Halalkalicoccus sp. CG83: one gene and its partners. The protein of the gene in region 2 binds, or shares a complex with, the protein of the main gene of each other region. Links are inferred from orthologs where the notes say so. Each region holds a gene or a part of one and is shown on either strand. Other genes may lie near its edges.

The links.
Region 1: V0Z78_RS10795 (region 2) and V0Z78_RS07705 share a complex: the UniProt entries of both Methanocaldococcus jannaschii proteins name them as parts of the RNA polymerase complex. The link is inferred for Halalkalicoccus sp. CG83 from one-to-one orthologs.
Region 3: V0Z78_RS10795 (region 2) and V0Z78_RS14505 share a complex: the UniProt entries of both Methanocaldococcus jannaschii proteins name them as parts of the RNA polymerase complex. The link is inferred for Halalkalicoccus sp. CG83 from one-to-one orthologs.
Region 4: V0Z78_RS10795 (region 2) and rpoB share a complex: the UniProt entries of both Methanocaldococcus jannaschii proteins name them as parts of the RNA polymerase complex. The link is inferred for Halalkalicoccus sp. CG83 from one-to-one orthologs.
Region 5: V0Z78_RS10795 (region 2) and V0Z78_RS14500 share a complex: the UniProt entries of both Methanocaldococcus jannaschii proteins name them as parts of the RNA polymerase complex. The link is inferred for Halalkalicoccus sp. CG83 from one-to-one orthologs.

Annotation. Positions count from the first base shown.
Region 1 is NZ_JAZDDH010000001.1:1,480,073-1,483,497, reverse strand. What follows is about bases 277-3,083. They hold V0Z78_RS07705 (RNA polymerase Rpb4 family protein), read left to right. Parts: upstream 277-1,405; coding sequence 1,406-1,762; downstream 1,763-3,083. Other genes in these bases: V0Z78_RS07695 (16S ribosomal RNA methyltransferase A), read left to right, coding at 2,425-3,083; V0Z78_RS07700 (DUF655 domain-containing protein), read left to right, coding at 1,804-2,367; V0Z78_RS07710 (50S ribosomal protein L21e), read left to right, coding at 1,119-1,409; V0Z78_RS07715 (cystathionine gamma-synthase), read right to left, coding at 277-927. Outside these bases: more of V0Z78_RS07715, read right to left, coding at 1-276; more of V0Z78_RS07695, read left to right, coding at 3,084-3,261; V0Z78_RS07690 (mechanosensitive ion channel family protein), read left to right, coding at 3,254-3,425. UniProt on the Methanocaldococcus jannaschii protein: DNA-dependent RNA polymerase (RNAP) catalyzes the transcription of DNA into RNA using the four ribonucleoside triphosphates as substrates. This subunit is less well bound than the others.
Region 2 is NZ_JAZDDH010000001.1:2,073,353-2,076,829, reverse strand. Bases 308-3,166 are described here. They hold V0Z78_RS10795 (DNA-directed RNA polymerase subunit L), read right to left. Parts: upstream 1,955-3,166; coding sequence 1,661-1,954; downstream 308-1,660. Other genes in these bases: V0Z78_RS10790 (rhomboid family intramembrane serine protease), read left to right, coding at 2,209-3,166; hisF (imidazole glycerol phosphate synthase subunit HisF), read left to right, coding at 790-1,602. Outside these bases: more of V0Z78_RS10790, read left to right, coding at 3,167-3,477. UniProt on the Methanocaldococcus jannaschii protein: DNA-dependent RNA polymerase (RNAP) catalyzes the transcription of DNA into RNA using the four ribonucleoside triphosphates as substrates.
Region 3 is NZ_JAZDDH010000002.1:186,967-189,856, reverse strand. It holds V0Z78_RS14505 (DNA-directed RNA polymerase subunit B''), read right to left. Parts: upstream 2,284-2,890; coding sequence 718-2,283; downstream 1-717. Other genes in the region: V0Z78_RS14500 (DNA-directed RNA polymerase subunit H), read right to left, coding at 2,283-2,510; rpoB (DNA-directed RNA polymerase subunit B), read right to left, coding at 1-714. UniProt on the Methanocaldococcus jannaschii protein: DNA-dependent RNA polymerase (RNAP) catalyzes the transcription of DNA into RNA using the four ribonucleoside triphosphates as substrates. The Rpo2 subunit (Rpo2N and Rpo2C in this organism) is implicated in DNA promoter recognition and in nucleotide binding.
Region 4 is NZ_JAZDDH010000002.1:188,604-191,555, reverse strand. It holds rpoB (DNA-directed RNA polymerase subunit B), read right to left. Parts: upstream 2,414-2,952; coding sequence 587-2,413; downstream 1-586. Other genes in the region: V0Z78_RS14505 (DNA-directed RNA polymerase subunit B''), read right to left, coding at 2,417-2,952; V0Z78_RS14515 (DNA-directed RNA polymerase subunit A'), read right to left, coding at 1-568. UniProt on the Methanocaldococcus jannaschii protein: DNA-dependent RNA polymerase (RNAP) catalyzes the transcription of DNA into RNA using the four ribonucleoside triphosphates as substrates. The Rpo2 subunit (Rpo2N and Rpo2C in this organism) is implicated in DNA promoter recognition and in nucleotide binding.
Region 5 is NZ_JAZDDH010000002.1:185,348-188,960, forward strand. The notes cover bases 619-3,613. They hold V0Z78_RS14500 (DNA-directed RNA polymerase subunit H), read left to right. Parts: upstream 619-1,999; coding sequence 2,000-2,227; downstream 2,228-3,613. Other genes in these bases: V0Z78_RS14490 (ferritin-like domain-containing protein), read left to right, coding at 689-1,249; V0Z78_RS14505 (DNA-directed RNA polymerase subunit B''), read left to right, coding at 2,227-3,613. UniProt on the Methanocaldococcus jannaschii protein: DNA-dependent RNA polymerase (RNAP) catalyzes the transcription of DNA into RNA using the four ribonucleoside triphosphates as substrates.

The DNA of each region.
Region 1 (3,425 bases), 590 kb from region 2 along the record:
AGTGCCGTCGAGTTCGAAGCTGAGCATCCCGCCGAAGTCGTCCATCTGTTCGGCCGCGATCTCGTGACCCGGATGCGCCTCCAGGCCCGGGTAGAACACCCGATCCACGCCGGCGTGATCGTCGAGCCACGTCGCGATCCGGCGGGCGTTCTCGCAGTGACGGTCCATCCGAACGGGGAGGGTCTTCGTCCCCCGAAGCGCGAGGAAACAGTCGAACGGGCCCGGCGTCGCGCCGACGGAGTTCTGATAGAAGCCGAAGCGCTCGTCGAGTTCATCGCTATCGGTGATCAACGCGCCCGCGACCAGGTCGGAGTGCCCGCCGATGTACTTCGTCAGCGAGTGACAGACCACGTCCGCGCCGAGTTCGAGCGGACGCTGGAGGTACGGAGAGGCGAAGGTGTTGTCGATCGCACAGAGCACGTCGTGTTCGTGGGCGATTCCCGCCGCACCCTCGACGTCGACGATGCTCATCAGCGGGTTGGTGGGCGTCTCGAGCCACAGCAGTTCGGTCTCCTCGCGCATGGCGGCCTCGATCTCATCGAGATCGGTCATGTCGACGAACGAGAACTCGAGATCGTACTCCTCGTAGACCTGCGTGAAGATGCGGTGGGTGCCGCCGTAAACGTCCTCGCCGGTGACGACGTGATCGCCGGCCGAGAGCAGGTTCAGCACGGTGTTGATCGCACCCATGCCCGAGGAGAACGCGCGGCCGTGTTCGCCGCCCTCGAGGTTCGCGAGATTCTCCTCGAGATCCGTCCGCGTGGGATTGCCGGTTCGGGAGTACTCGTAGCCCCGGTGCTCGCCGGGGCCGTCCTGGACGTACGTCGAGTTGGCGTGGATCGGCGTCATGAGCGCGCCGGTCTCCTCGTCGGGCTCCTGGCCCGCGTGGATCGCACGGGTCTCGATTCGGTGGTCGTCGGAGGTCATGCGTCACTCCGCGTGACGCGGCCGGATTACTCTTGTGTTGGCGGCGACCGCCATCTTCGAACGACGGGGAGGGTCGAGCCGATGGTCTCGAAGGACGGACGATCGAGCCGCCCCGCCGACGGCCGGAGGAGGACCGATGGGGCCGAAACGTGCCTTTTATCACCGTCACCGGGCAAGGGGTCCGTACGACTATGCCGAGCTCCAACGGACCCCTCAACAGCACCCGCAAGAAACTGTCGAACGACCCCCGCAACCGGGGTACCTCCCCGCCACAGCGCGCCGTCGAGCAGTTCGAGGAGGGCCAGCGCGTCCACCTCACCATCGACCCGAGCATCCCGAAGGGCCGGTTCCACCCCCGCTTCAACGGTCACACCGGCACCGTCGTCGGCGAGCAGGGCGCCGCCTACAAGATCGAGATCACCGACGGCGGCAAGCGAAAGACGATCATCGCGAAGCCCGCACACCTGCGCGCCCAGGAATGACGATCTTCAAGGAGGTCTTGGGCGAGGAGCACCTCACCGTCTCGGAGACCAAGGAACTGCTCGCCGACGTCGAGGCCGAACGAGCCGCCGACCCGGACCGGGAGATGCGCTACGAACTCGCCCGGGCGATCGAACACGCGAATCGGTTCGCGGTTCTCGCTCCCGAGGAATCCCGCGCGCTCGCCGAGGAGCTTCGTGACCTCGAGAAGGTCGACGAGGAGACCGCGTACAAGATCACGGATCTCCTGCCGCGCGACCGCGACGAACTCAGAGCGGTGTACGCCCAGCAACGCTACTCGCTCTCGGGCGACGAGCTCGACGACATCCTGAACGTCGTCGCGCAGTACGTCTGAGGCGGCCGACTCTTTAAGTGGACCCTTCGCGTACTGTCGCCATGAGCGACGCCGAGCCACAGGGATCCGCGATCGTCCTCGATTATCTCCCTCACGGTCGCGCTGATGACGATCGGCCGAGCTACCAGAAGCCGCCGATCGCCTTCGCGGTCGACGCCGAGGACTTTCGGCTCTACGAACTGACGCTCGGGGAGGACGCCGACGTCAGGATCGCCGACCGGATCGATCCCGAGAACGAGCCGGAGGGCGTCGACCGGATCGAACGTATCGAACACGACGACCTCTCGAGCGGGGCACGTTCGGAACTCGAGTACGTCGTCGCGGACCTCATCGACGAGGAGGAGGAGCGGTTCGTCTCGTTCTACAACGACGCCCAGCCGATCACGCTCCGACTGCACCAGCTGAACCTGCTCCCGGGAATCGGCAAGAAACTCCGAAACACCATTCTCGACGAGCGAAAGCGAAGGCCGTTCGAGGGCTTCGAGGACCTCGAGGAGCGGGTCTCCGGGCTGCACGACCCCAAGGGCGTACTGGTCGATCGAATCCTCGAGGAGATCCGCGAGGACGAACTGAAGTACCGCCTGTTCGCGACCGGCGAGGAGTGAGCGAGGATCGGTCAGGGAACGAGGGGTTTACGACCGACGGCGGTCTACGGCCGTGAAATGAGAGATCCCGACGGCCTGCTCGCGCGGGCGGGCGTGCGTGGCGATCCCGACGTCGATCAGCACTTCCTGATCGACGACCGCGTGCTCGACCGGCTTCCGGGCTACGCGACCGGGATCGACGCGAACCTCGACCACGTCCTCGAGGTCGGCGCCGGCACCGGTGCCCTCACTGACCGGCTCTGTGGGATCGCCGATCGGGTCACCGCGATCGAGCGCGATCCCGCGCTCGTCCGCTTCCTCCGCGAGGAGTTCGCCGACGAGATCGGCGACGATCGACTGACGGTGATCGAGGGCGACGCTCTCGACGTCGAGCTTCCCGAGTTCTCCGCGTGCGTCTCGAACCTCCCTTACGGCGTCTCCAGCGAGATCGCCTTCCAGCTCCTTCCCCGAAAGCGGCCGCTGGTGCTAATGTTCCAGCTCGAGTTCGCCGAACGGATGGTCGCCGACCCCGATACTCCCGAGTACGGCCGACTCTCCGTCTCGGCACAGCACTACGCCGACTGCGAGATCGTCGAGGAGGTCCCCCGGGAGGCGTTCTCGCCCCCGCCGGCCGTCGAGAGCGCGGTCGTCCGGGCCCGTCCGCGCGACCCGGAATACGAGGTGGGCGACGAGGCGTTCTTCCTGCGGTTCGTGAAGGCGCTGTTCACCCAGCGTCGAAAGACGCTTCGCAACGCGGTACGGAACACGGCCCACATCTCCGGGCTCGACGACCCCGAGTCCGTCGTCGAGGCAGCCGACGAGAAGCTGATGAGTCGGCGGGCGGGCACGCTCGCCCCTGCGGAGTTCGCCGCCCTCGCGGAGCTTGCCAGAGCGCGAGGCGAGCCCGATGAGTGAGCTGACCGCCGGGCTCGAAGCGCTCGCCGAGCAGTACCCGACCGTCCCCGCACGACTCCTGGTCAGTCTGGTGGCGTTCGCCGGGTTCGCGCTGCTCAGCTGGGTGGCCAACCGGTTCCGCAGGAGCTCGAACGGCGAGCTCCGGGGGGCGATCACGGATCTGG
Region 2 (3,477 bases):
TCGCGCGCGGGACTTAAACGCACCCATCGGATTCCACCCGTTGAAATACGCGTTCCCCGTACCCCCGGCCATGACCGCCGCCAGCGTCGAGCGCGCGTGGTGGAAGGAGGCCGTCGTCTATCAGGGCCGTCGAAAGAACGGGGGAGAGCTCATCCAATCTCCCCGGTACGTCGTACAGGAACGGGACTCGCGTTCGAGCGCCCCTCCGTCCCCCTTGCCGGAGGCGGAACGTGGACGAAGCCGACAACGGTACACGCCATTAGTTCGGCTTCGTGTTCCCGTTTCATGGATCCCCGCCCAGGCACTTATAATAGCTAGATGATATTACCCGCTCCTCATGACGTATCGAAATCCCGGAGACGAGTGGATTCCAGCGAAGCCAACGGCCCGATCTCCGGGTCGTTCTCCTGATCCGGTGTACCAAGCGAGTCCAGAGAGTCGGCGACTACCACCCGTAGCGTATCACTCGCCCATACGAGATTCCCTCTCGACGGAAGCCCCGTCTGCTCCTCGAGTCGGCCTACCGGAACGGCGTTCCGATCGGGTCGGTCTCGACGTGGGTCTACCGGAACGAGGACGGCCCCGGCCGGGAGGTCGTGATCACTCGACCGGCGACCGATGAGGAGATCGAACGAGGGGGAGGAACGGACGACTGATCACCCCTTGACGAACTCAGCGGTCGGGAGGGCCAGCGGTCGACCGGAGAGGGTCGGCGACGCCGCGTGGAGCGGCCCGTACGGGCCGGATCCGAAGGCTGATTGCGCGGTGGGGTGAACCATCAGCCAGATGGTGTTGACCAAGCGGATCATCCCGTGTATCGACGTCGACGTGAACGAGAACGGCGAGGCGGCGGTCTACACCGGAGTCAACTTCGAGGACCTGGAGTACACCGGCGATCCCGTCGAGATGGCGAAGCGGTACAACGAGGCCGGCGCCGACGAGTTCGTCTTCCTCGACATCACCGCGAGCGCCGAAGGAAGAGAGACGATGCTCGATACGGTCTCTGCGGTCGCCGACGAGGTGTTCATCCCACTGACGGTGGGAGGCGGCATCCGCACCACCGGCGACATCAAGGAGACCCTGCGGGCGGGCGCGGACAAGGTCTCGATCAACACCGCCGCGCTCGAACGACCGGAGTTCATCACCGAGGGAGCGCGCGCGTTCGGCAGCCAGTGTATCGTCATCAGCGTCGACTCGAAGCGGCGGTTCGACGAACGGGGCGAGCACTACGCCGAGATCGACGGCGAGTCCTGCTGGTTCGAGTGTACGGTCAAGGGCGGGCGCGAGGGCACCGGGGTCGACGTGATCGAGTGGGCCGCGGAGGCCGAATCGCGCGGCGCGGGCGAGCTGTTCGTCAACTCGATCGACACCGACGGCACCAAGGAGGGCTACGACATCCCCGTCACGCGTGCGGTCTGCGAGACGGTTTCGACGCCAGTGATCGCCTCCTCGGGCTGTGGCGGACCCGAAGACATGCACGAGGCGTTCGAGGAGGCCGGCGCCGACGCCGCGCTCGCGGCCTCCATCTTCCACTTCGGCGAGTACTCGATCGAGGAGAGCAAGGAGTATCTCGCGGAACGCGGGCTTCCGATCCGCTTCTGAGGACGCGTCGATCGTCGTCTCGGGTTCGCGGGATCGGTCCGGAGGAGTCGGAGGTGATTCAGGCCGCGGCGGAGGCGTCGGCGAACGCGTCGCGGAAGGAGTCGGTCGTTTCGCGGATGGACGCCGCGGCCTCCCCGATCGCGTCGAGCGGGTCGACCCCCTGCTCGGTGGTGACCGTCAGGACGGGGTCGGTCTGGCCGCCCGACTGCTCGGGATTGACGTCGTAGGTCGCGGCGACCACGCCGTCGGTCTCCAGCAACGCTCCCTTCAGTACGTTCATGAACGTGTGATCCTCGCCCCCGATCTCGATCGAGAGCTCCTGATCCTCGCGAGTGATGACGCGTAGTTCCATGGCGAGGGCTTCGCTCGTGGCGTGTTTGAAGCTTTCGAACGCGCGAAAACGGGGCGGTTCCCGGCGGGCAACCGGGTGTCAGAGGCACGATCCCCGTGCTGGCGGTACGTGCCAGCGTTCACCACCTACGGCGGCAGCAGTCAAACCGTTGACTGTTATTTACTCCTTATACGACGATATCCATAACGTTCGTGACTTCGAAATCGAAGGTGAGGGGACACAACCCTCAATTCGATCGGCCCCCGACTGACCACATGCTCGACTCGCGGTACACCCTCCTCTGGCGGACGCTCCTCCTGCTCGCGCTTCTGGGGTCGGTCCTCGTGCTCCGGCGACTCGACCCCGAGACGAGGTGGCTCGAGAGGCTTCGTTCGCGGTTCTACCTCGGCGTCCCGTGGGGATCGATCCTCTCGCTGGGCTTCGTACTGTTCGTCTACCTCGTCGTTCAGGAGGGGGCGGTCCGCTGGACGGAGCCGCTGGCGATCCCCTTCTCCGCGTGGTCGTACTTCTACCTGGCAGGCTGGCTGTTCGCCAGTTTCGCCCACGTGGGTCCGGGCCACCTCCTCGGCAACCTCACCTCCGCGGCGATCCTCGCCCCGCTCGCCGAGTACGTCTGGGGTCACTACCCCGGCACGAAGGACGGGGCGTGGCACGCCGACCCCCGACTCCGCGCGTTCGTGCTCTTTCCGTCGTCCGTATTGGGCCTCGGCGTGTTCACCAGCTTATTCACCTGGGGGCCGGTGATCGGCTTCTCGGGGGTCGTCTTCGCGTTCGCGGGCTTCGTGCTCGTCCGCTACCCGCTGCTCGTGGTGGTCGCGCTCGCGGCGAGGAGCGCGCTCCGCACCGTCGCCGCCGCGCTCGACGAACCGATCGCCGTCGTCGAGACGACCGCGAGCGTCTCCCCGCCGTGGTGGTACGGCATCGCCGTCCAGGGCCACGCGCTCGGCTTCCTGCTCGGCGTGCTCGTCGGGGCCGCGCTGCTGCATCGCCGGGGGACCCGCCCGGACCCCCTTCGGCTATGGCTCGGATCCCTGCTCGTGGGTCTGAGTCTCTCGCTGTGGGTGGTTTGGTGGGTGAGGGGGGCCGAGACGTTCGTTCTCTACCGGGCGCTCGGTATCGCCCTCGTCATCGCGCTCGCCACGCTCGTCACGGCGGCACTGGCCGCGAGCGATCGCCAGTTCGTCGGGACCCTGAGCTACCGTCGAACGGCCGTCCTGCTGTTGATGCTCCCGCTCGTGAGCATGTGTCTCGTCGCGGTCCCGCTCAACCTCACCGCGGTCGACGGCGCCTCGCCCGACGAGGCCGTCACCGTGGGCGACTACACCGTCTTCTACGACGAGGAGATCACCAACCGGACGTTCTCGGTCGTCGACGTCGAGGCGTTCGGCGAGGCGACGGACGTCACCGCGAGCGGGGTGATCGTCGTCAGCGAGGAGCGAACCGTCTGGAGTCAGGAGGTGACGAGGGCCGAACTCCGAACCCACGGCGAGGGGAGCGTCAGGATCGGCGGCCTGACCTGGAGC
Region 3 (2,890 bases), on a different replicon or contig from region 2:
GCGGGCGAGCGCGCGCTCGACCGAGCCCTGGTTCATCACGAGCGCGTCCTCGATGTTGAACCCCTCGTAGGACATGACCGCGACGACGAAGTTCTGCGCGGCGGGCCGCTCGTCGTAACCGATCTGCTCGGTGGTCTGGGTCTTCACCATCGCCAGCTGGGGGTAGTGCAGCAGGTGCTGGCGGGTGTCGGGCCGGATGCGGTAGTTCGCGCTCGGCAGTCCGAGCGACTGCTTCATCATCCCCGCGCCCATCGTGATCCGGGGCGAGGCGTTGTGCTCGGGGTAGGGGATCATGCCCGAGCCGATACTGAAGATCAGCGACGGGTCGATCTCGAGGTGGGTGTGGTCCTCCGTGAGCTCCTCGCGCTCGACGCCCACGTAGATGTCCTCCTCCTCCTCGGCGTCGATGAACTCGACGTAGCCGTGATCGACGAGGCTCTCGAACTCGATCTCGCCGTCCTTGAGCGACTCGATCGTCTCCTCGGTGATCAGCGGCTCGCCGTCCTCGACGACGAGCAGCGGGCGGCGCGCCCGCCCGGAGTCGGCGTTGATCACGACCTCGCGGGTGCGGTCCTTCACCGAGACGTTGACCATCTCGCTGACCTCGCCGCGGCGTCGCGCCTCTCTGACCTGCTCTGCGAGCTGTTCGGGGTCGGGATGGGTCCCGACCAGACTGCCGTTGACGTATACTTTCGCGTCTCGTGCCTGTGCCATGAGTTAGTCGTCCGCCGGCGTTCGCGTGGTCGAGTCGAGGCCCGGAATGCCCTCGACGCCCATCGACGCCAGTTCTCGTTTGAGTCCCTGTTCGTCCTCGATGTCCTGGGTGAGCTCCATCGACTGGGCGAAGTTCTTCACCAGCCCACAGTTGGGCCCCTCGGGGGTCTCGGAGGGGCCGATCCGACCCCACTGGGTGGCGTGGAGGTCGCGCGCCTCGAAGTGGGGCTGACTCCGCGAGAGCGGGCTACGGAGCCGCCTGAGGTGGCTGAGTACGCCCATGAAGTCGGTCCGGTCGACCAGCTGGCTCACGCCGGAGCGCCCGCCGACCCAGTTGCCCGTCGCGATCGGGTGTTCGAGCCGCTCGGTCAGCACGTCCGAGCGCACCACGGTGTTGACCGAGAGCTGGCGGTTTCGCATGTTCGCGCGCTCGAGCTGGTACTTCACGTCGCGTGCGAGCTTGTTCAGCGCCGTCCGGAACAGATCGGTCATCAGGTCGCCGCTGACCTTCAGACGCTTGTTCGCGTAGTGGTCCTTGTCGTCGGACTCGCGGCGTCCGAGCGCGAGCTCGAAACACGCCTCGGCCATCCGACAGAGGTAGAACGCCTTGTTGATCCGGACGTCCTCGTCGGGGACGCCGTCCTCGTGGAGGTGCGGCAGCAGGTAGCGGTCGATGACGTAGTTCGCGCGCTTGAGCTGGTAGTTCTTGCCCTGGCCCGAGGCGACGCGCTTTCCGAGCGTCTCGATCGCCTCCTCGGTGCTCTGGACGTCCGCCTCCTCCAGGTTCTCGAGCATGAACTTCACGATCTCGGGGTCGTCCGAGACCCGGTGGACGATCTCCTCGTCCGACTCGAGTCCGAGCGCCCGGACCAGCGTGACGAAGTTGATCGAACCCGAGACGCTCGGGAAGCTCACCTCGAGCAGCCCGTCGCGACCGCGCTCACAGAGCACGAGCGCACGGTAGCCCCGGCGCTGGCTGAACGTCTTCGCGACCTGGATCTCGTCGCCGTACTTCGTGTCGTACTCGGCGAGGATCTTGTTGGGCGCGAGGTCCTCCGAGGTCATCAGCACGCGCTCGGAGCCGTTGACGAGGAAGTAGCCGCCGGGATCGGCGGGGTCCTCGCCGATCTCGACGAGCTCCTCGTCGGAGAAGCCCGCGATGTTGCACTTCTCGGAGCCGACCATGATCGGCATTCGCCCCACTTTCGTCTCGGTCGTGTCGACGACCCGTTCCTCCTCCTCCTCGCCGCCCTTGACGATCGACATCTCCATGAAGACCGGGGCGGCGTAGGTGATGTTGCGAAGGCGGGCCTCCTGGGGGTAGAGCAGCTCCTCGCTGCCGTCGGCCTCCCGCACGCGGGGGGTGACGACGCGAACGTCGCCGAGTTCGACGTAGACCGGCTCCTCGCCCTCCTTGTCGCCGATGTCGGTGTCGATGGTCTCCTTCTCGTCGACGACCTGCTGCATGCCGCGGTTCAGGAAGTCGTTGAACGAGCGGAAGTGGTGTTCCGCGAGCCGTTCCTTCGAGAAGTACTCTCGGGAGATCGTGCGTCGGTCGGTTTGGTCCATCAGTCGATCACCAGTCGGTAGACGACCGCTCGATCGGTCGTCCGCGAGTCGCGGACGATCTTCACGACGTCGCCGACGTCGGCCTCGTCGGGCAGCGCCGGATCCGAGCGTTTGATTTTCGGTAGGTCGGTGCGCTTGATGTCGTACTCGTCGAGCACCGACTGCAGTTCCTCCTCGTCCATGAGGGAGTGGTCGGGTACCAGGGTGTGTTCACTTGCGTCCATGATTGGTCGTTGTCGCGCGTGGCTGGCTAACGGGAGAAGCGGCTGTCACGAGATACTACAGGCCAGTACAGGCGAGTCGCATTTAAGCGTTGTTACTCGTGACTCGTACGCGCGATACGGGGGCGTTCACCACACCGCCATCCGTTTGGAAAGCCTTATATCTGCAAGCCCGCAATCGGTGAATGCGACGGCCCGGGTGGTGTAGTGGCCCATCATACGACCCTGTCACGGTCGTGACGCGGGTTCAAATCCCGCCTCGGGCGCTTTCGTGATTCCACATCCACGAGCGACGAGTACGCTCGTCGCGAGTCCGGTCGGAATCACAAAGCGGCTACCAAGGGATTTGAATTACACGACGAGGGAGCGAAGCGACCAAAGTCGTG
Region 4 (2,952 bases), on a different replicon or contig from region 2:
CATCGGGCTGCATCGCCTGGGCGATTCGCTCGGAGTACTCGCTGGTCAGCACCTGCTGGACCTCGTAGTAGGTCGTGGGCTTCTCGTGCTGGATGTCGAACTGGACCTCCCCGCAGTGGGGACAGCGGTCCTTCTTCCGCGCCTGGCGGATCGCCGCCTTCGTCACGTCGTTGACGTCGTCCGAGAGCTCGCGGGTACGGACGAGGTCCTCGCGGAACTCCTCCTTCTCCTCCTCGGTGAGACAGAGGCGCGAACACTCCCGACACGTCCCGCGGAGCAGGCGTCGGATGAGCTTCGTGAAGCCGACGTGGATGACGGGTGCGGCGAGCTCGATGTTGCCGAAGTGGCCGTTACAGGCGCCCGAGTGCTTCCCGCACGTCTTGCACTCGAGGCCGGGGTCGATCACGCCGAGCCGGGGGTCCATCAGCCCCATGTCGATGGGGAAGCCGTCGTCGTCGTAGGTGTCGGCGGTGATGATCTTCGTCGCGCTCATGTCCCGGTACTCCTCGGGGTCCATCAGCCCGAAGGTGATCCGATCGATCTCTTTTGGGGTGGTTTGTGGTGGCATGGGTTGGGTAGTGGTAGATTAGACCGCGTCCTTGAGTTCGAGCCGCGGCGCGATCCCGAGCGCCTTCATCTCGTCGAGCAGCAGGTTGAACGCGTAGCTCATCTCGATCTCGTGGATGTCGGTCTCCTCGCCGCAGTTCGGACAGTAGACGCGGTTCTGTCGGGTGTTCTCGACGGCGGTCATCCCGCAGTTGCCACAGACGTCGAGGTACTCGCGATCCGAGGAGTCGAGCAGGCGTTCCTTGAGCGTCATCGCCGCGCCGTGGCCGATGACGGTGTCGCGCTCCATCTCGCCGACCCGCAGTCCGCCCTCGCGGGCGCGTCCCTCGGTGGGCTGGCGGGTCAGCACCTGCACCGGCCCGCGAGAGCGGGCGTGCAGCTTGTTCGACACCATGTGGTAGAGCTTGTGGTAGAAGATGGTGCCGACGAAGATCTCGGCCTCGATCTTCTCGCCGGAGATCCCCGAGTACATGACCTCCTTGCCCGAGGATTCGAAGCCGCGCTCCTCGAGCGAGCTTCGGAGTTCCTCCTCGTCCTCGCCGGTGAAGGCCGTCCCGTCAACGCGGCGTCCCTCCAGGGATCCGACCTTGCCGCCGAGCATCTCGAGGACGTGGCCGACAGTCATCCGCGAGGGCAGCGCGTGGGGGTTCAGGACGAGGTCGGGGACGACCCCCTCCTGGGTGAACGGCATGTCCTCCTGGGGGGCGAGGTGGCCCAGCACGCCCTTCTGGCCGTGTCGCGAGGCGAACTTGTCGCCGAGCTCGGGGATGCGCTCGTCGCGCACCTTCACCTTCGAGAGCTTCGAGCCGTCCTCGCCCTCCATCAGGGTGACGGTGTCGACGATCCCGGACTCGCCCGAACGCATCGTCACGCTGGTCTCGCGGCGTTTTTGCGGACTCAGCCCGCCCATGTCGTCGGGCTCCTCGAGGAACCGTGGCGGACTGGTCTTCCCAAGCAGAACGGAGCTCTCGTCGACCTCCGTCTCGGGGTTGACCAGGCCGTCCTCGTCGAGGTGGGTGTACGCCTCCTCGCCGCGCGCGCCGCGGACGTCGTCCGGCGGGATCTCGAAGCGGTCCTCCTGGCCGCCCGGGTAGCGCCGTTCCTCGCCCTCGTAGGTCCGGAAGAAGTGCGAGCGGGCGAGCGCGCGCTCGACCGAGCCCTGGTTCATCACGAGCGCGTCCTCGATGTTGAACCCCTCGTAGGACATGACCGCGACGACGAAGTTCTGCGCGGCGGGCCGCTCGTCGTAACCGATCTGCTCGGTGGTCTGGGTCTTCACCATCGCCAGCTGGGGGTAGTGCAGCAGGTGCTGGCGGGTGTCGGGCCGGATGCGGTAGTTCGCGCTCGGCAGTCCGAGCGACTGCTTCATCATCCCCGCGCCCATCGTGATCCGGGGCGAGGCGTTGTGCTCGGGGTAGGGGATCATGCCCGAGCCGATACTGAAGATCAGCGACGGGTCGATCTCGAGGTGGGTGTGGTCCTCCGTGAGCTCCTCGCGCTCGACGCCCACGTAGATGTCCTCCTCCTCCTCGGCGTCGATGAACTCGACGTAGCCGTGATCGACGAGGCTCTCGAACTCGATCTCGCCGTCCTTGAGCGACTCGATCGTCTCCTCGGTGATCAGCGGCTCGCCGTCCTCGACGACGAGCAGCGGGCGGCGCGCCCGCCCGGAGTCGGCGTTGATCACGACCTCGCGGGTGCGGTCCTTCACCGAGACGTTGACCATCTCGCTGACCTCGCCGCGGCGTCGCGCCTCTCTGACCTGCTCTGCGAGCTGTTCGGGGTCGGGATGGGTCCCGACCAGACTGCCGTTGACGTATACTTTCGCGTCTCGTGCCTGTGCCATGAGTTAGTCGTCCGCCGGCGTTCGCGTGGTCGAGTCGAGGCCCGGAATGCCCTCGACGCCCATCGACGCCAGTTCTCGTTTGAGTCCCTGTTCGTCCTCGATGTCCTGGGTGAGCTCCATCGACTGGGCGAAGTTCTTCACCAGCCCACAGTTGGGCCCCTCGGGGGTCTCGGAGGGGCCGATCCGACCCCACTGGGTGGCGTGGAGGTCGCGCGCCTCGAAGTGGGGCTGACTCCGCGAGAGCGGGCTACGGAGCCGCCTGAGGTGGCTGAGTACGCCCATGAAGTCGGTCCGGTCGACCAGCTGGCTCACGCCGGAGCGCCCGCCGACCCAGTTGCCCGTCGCGATCGGGTGTTCGAGCCGCTCGGTCAGCACGTCCGAGCGCACCACGGTGTTGACCGAGAGCTGGCGGTTTCGCATGTTCGCGCGCTCGAGCTGGTACTTCACGTCGCGTGCGAGCTTGTTCAGCGCCGTCCGGAACAGATCGGTCATCAGGTCGCCGCTGACCTTCAGACGCTTGTTCGCGTAGTGGTCCTTGT
Region 5 (3,613 bases), on a different replicon or contig from region 2:
TTCGGCGTATTCGCGACGAAATCGCCGCTTCTGAACGTGACGTCGGAGACGCGCCCGAGGAGGACGCAAACCGGTTTCGCTACCTGATTCACGAACGCGGAGCTACTCTCCTTCGGACTCGTTGTGGACCGTATCCATGGCCGGTATCTCGACATGAGGTGGCTGGAATGAGAGGGATACTCATCGTCCAAGAGCAGTAGTCCATCCCAGCGGATCCCAGAACCCTGGCCCAGGGTTTTCCGAGTCGAGTCCGATACTGCCGTACTTCTCGTACGTAGTGTACGTAACGATGCTTCCCGGATCCGGTCCTCCTCATAGGTTACTCGAACTGCTGGCTCTTCTCCGGTGCTGGGAACGCCTACTGGTGAACGAGGGGACCGAACATGAACGTCGACGAGAAGTCCTCTCCTGACGGGACGCAAACATATTATTTCTCATACTAATGCTGGAGAGAATTTGGAATAGTTTCTTTATGGTGACGGCACTTGATACAGACGCGGGTTTACAACACAAGATCATGAAGGATACAGACAACGGTTCGAACTTCGATCGGTTGACGGAGACGATGAACGACCAACTGACCAGCCGCCGCAGCTTCCTCGCTGCCTCGGCAGTGGTGGGAGCGGGCGCATTCGGCGCGATGCCAGCAAGTGCCGATGAGCACGGTGACGGTGAAATGAGTGGAGAGATGCCACCAACTGAATTCGTCACTGAAGGCGAGTTCGAGGACGACGTCGATATCCTCAACTACGCACGTCTCCTCGAGTTCCTCGAGGCCGACTTCTACCGCCAGGCGCTCGAGAACATGAGCGAGCGAGATCTCGTCTGCTCGGATCCCATTCGAGCGTTCGGTGATCCGATTCAGGATCGAGTCTACGGCGATCTGCAGACGATTCTGGAACACGAGGAGACCCACGCTGAAGTCCTCGGCGCGACGATCGAAGAGCTCGGGGGCGAGCCGATCGACGAACCGGAGTTCGAGTTCGGTGCAGCCGTCGAAGAACCGACGGAGTTCCTCGCCACCGCAGCGCTGCTCGAGGACACCGGCGTCAGCGCGTACGCCGGCGCGGCCCCCTCGATTCAGAACGCGGATCTGATTCCGCCGGCGCTCAGCATCCACAGCGTCGAGGCGCGCCACGCGTCGTTCCTGCGCGTGCTCGGCGGTGAGATCGGCTTTCCCGCAGCGTTCGACCAGCCGCTCTCACGAGCGGAAGTCGAGGAGGCCGCCAGTCAGTTCATCGTTCAGTAACACCTACACGCCTTTCCGATTTTCTAGCAAGTTCGCCGGTCGATAGAGACACTCTTCTGACCTACAGCTGGCATTCAAATGGAATTCAAACCGCTAAACCTTTCTTCGCTCAGTTTCGCAGTTAGCTCCCTGGAGTCCCTTTCCGATTCCGGTCGTATTCGCGACGGCGAAGCCGTCGCTCATGGACGTGAAATCGAAGAAGCGCCCGAGCGGGATTTGAACCCCGGTCGTTTCGCTCACTTCGTTCGCTACACTCCCTGCTTCAAATCCCTCGTCTGCGTTCCTCGAAATCGGGGTGTTCGCGACACAGCAAAGCTGGTCGCTCACGGGTTTGATTTCGAGAGAACGCCCGAGGCGGGATTTGAACCACCACGACTTTGGTCGCTTCGCTCCCTCGTCGTGTAATTCAAATCCCTTGGTAGCCGCTTTGTGATTCCGACCGGACTCGCGACGAGCGTACTCGTCGCTCGTGGATGTGGAATCACGAAAGCGCCCGAGGCGGGATTTGAACCCGCGTCACGACCGTGACAGGGTCGTATGATGGGCCACTACACCACCCGGGCCGTCGCATTCACCGATTGCGGGCTTGCAGATATAAGGCTTTCCAAACGGATGGCGGTGTGGTGAACGCCCCCGTATCGCGCGTACGAGTCACGAGTAACAACGCTTAAATGCGACTCGCCTGTACTGGCCTGTAGTATCTCGTGACAGCCGCTTCTCCCGTTAGCCAGCCACGCGCGACAACGACCAATCATGGACGCAAGTGAACACACCCTGGTACCCGACCACTCCCTCATGGACGAGGAGGAACTGCAGTCGGTGCTCGACGAGTACGACATCAAGCGCACCGACCTACCGAAAATCAAACGCTCGGATCCGGCGCTGCCCGACGAGGCCGACGTCGGCGACGTCGTGAAGATCGTCCGCGACTCGCGGACGACCGATCGAGCGGTCGTCTACCGACTGGTGATCGACTGATGGACCAAACCGACCGACGCACGATCTCCCGAGAGTACTTCTCGAAGGAACGGCTCGCGGAACACCACTTCCGCTCGTTCAACGACTTCCTGAACCGCGGCATGCAGCAGGTCGTCGACGAGAAGGAGACCATCGACACCGACATCGGCGACAAGGAGGGCGAGGAGCCGGTCTACGTCGAACTCGGCGACGTTCGCGTCGTCACCCCCCGCGTGCGGGAGGCCGACGGCAGCGAGGAGCTGCTCTACCCCCAGGAGGCCCGCCTTCGCAACATCACCTACGCCGCCCCGGTCTTCATGGAGATGTCGATCGTCAAGGGCGGCGAGGAGGAGGAGGAACGGGTCGTCGACACGACCGAGACGAAAGTGGGGCGAATGCCGATCATGGTCGGCTCCGAGAAGTGCAACATCGCGGGCTTCTCCGACGAGGAGCTCGTCGAGATCGGCGAGGACCCCGCCGATCCCGGCGGCTACTTCCTCGTCAACGGCTCCGAGCGCGTGCTGATGACCTCGGAGGACCTCGCGCCCAACAAGATCCTCGCCGAGTACGACACGAAGTACGGCGACGAGATCCAGGTCGCGAAGACGTTCAGCCAGCGCCGGGGCTACCGTGCGCTCGTGCTCTGTGAGCGCGGTCGCGACGGGCTGCTCGAGGTGAGCTTCCCGAGCGTCTCGGGTTCGATCAACTTCGTCACGCTGGTCCGGGCGCTCGGACTCGAGTCGGACGAGGAGATCGTCCACCGGGTCTCGGACGACCCCGAGATCGTGAAGTTCATGCTCGAGAACCTGGAGGAGGCGGACGTCCAGAGCACCGAGGAGGCGATCGAGACGCTCGGAAAGCGCGTCGCCTCGGGCCAGGGCAAGAACTACCAGCTCAAGCGCGCGAACTACGTCATCGACCGCTACCTGCTGCCGCACCTCCACGAGGACGGCGTCCCCGACGAGGACGTCCGGATCAACAAGGCGTTCTACCTCTGTCGGATGGCCGAGGCGTGTTTCGAGCTCGCGCTCGGACGCCGCGAGTCCGACGACAAGGACCACTACGCGAACAAGCGTCTGAAGGTCAGCGGCGACCTGATGACCGATCTGTTCCGGACGGCGCTGAACAAGCTCGCACGCGACGTGAAGTACCAGCTCGAGCGCGCGAACATGCGAAACCGCCAGCTCTCGGTCAACACCGTGGTGCGCTCGGACGTGCTGACCGAGCGGCTCGAACACCCGATCGCGACGGGCAACTGGGTCGGCGGGCGCTCCGGCGTGAGCCAGCTGGTCGACCGGACCGACTTCATGGGCGTACTCAGCCACCTCAGGCGGCTCCGTAGCCCGCTCTCGCGGAGTCAGCCCCACTTCGAGGCGCGCGACCTCCACGCCACCCAGTGGGGTCGGA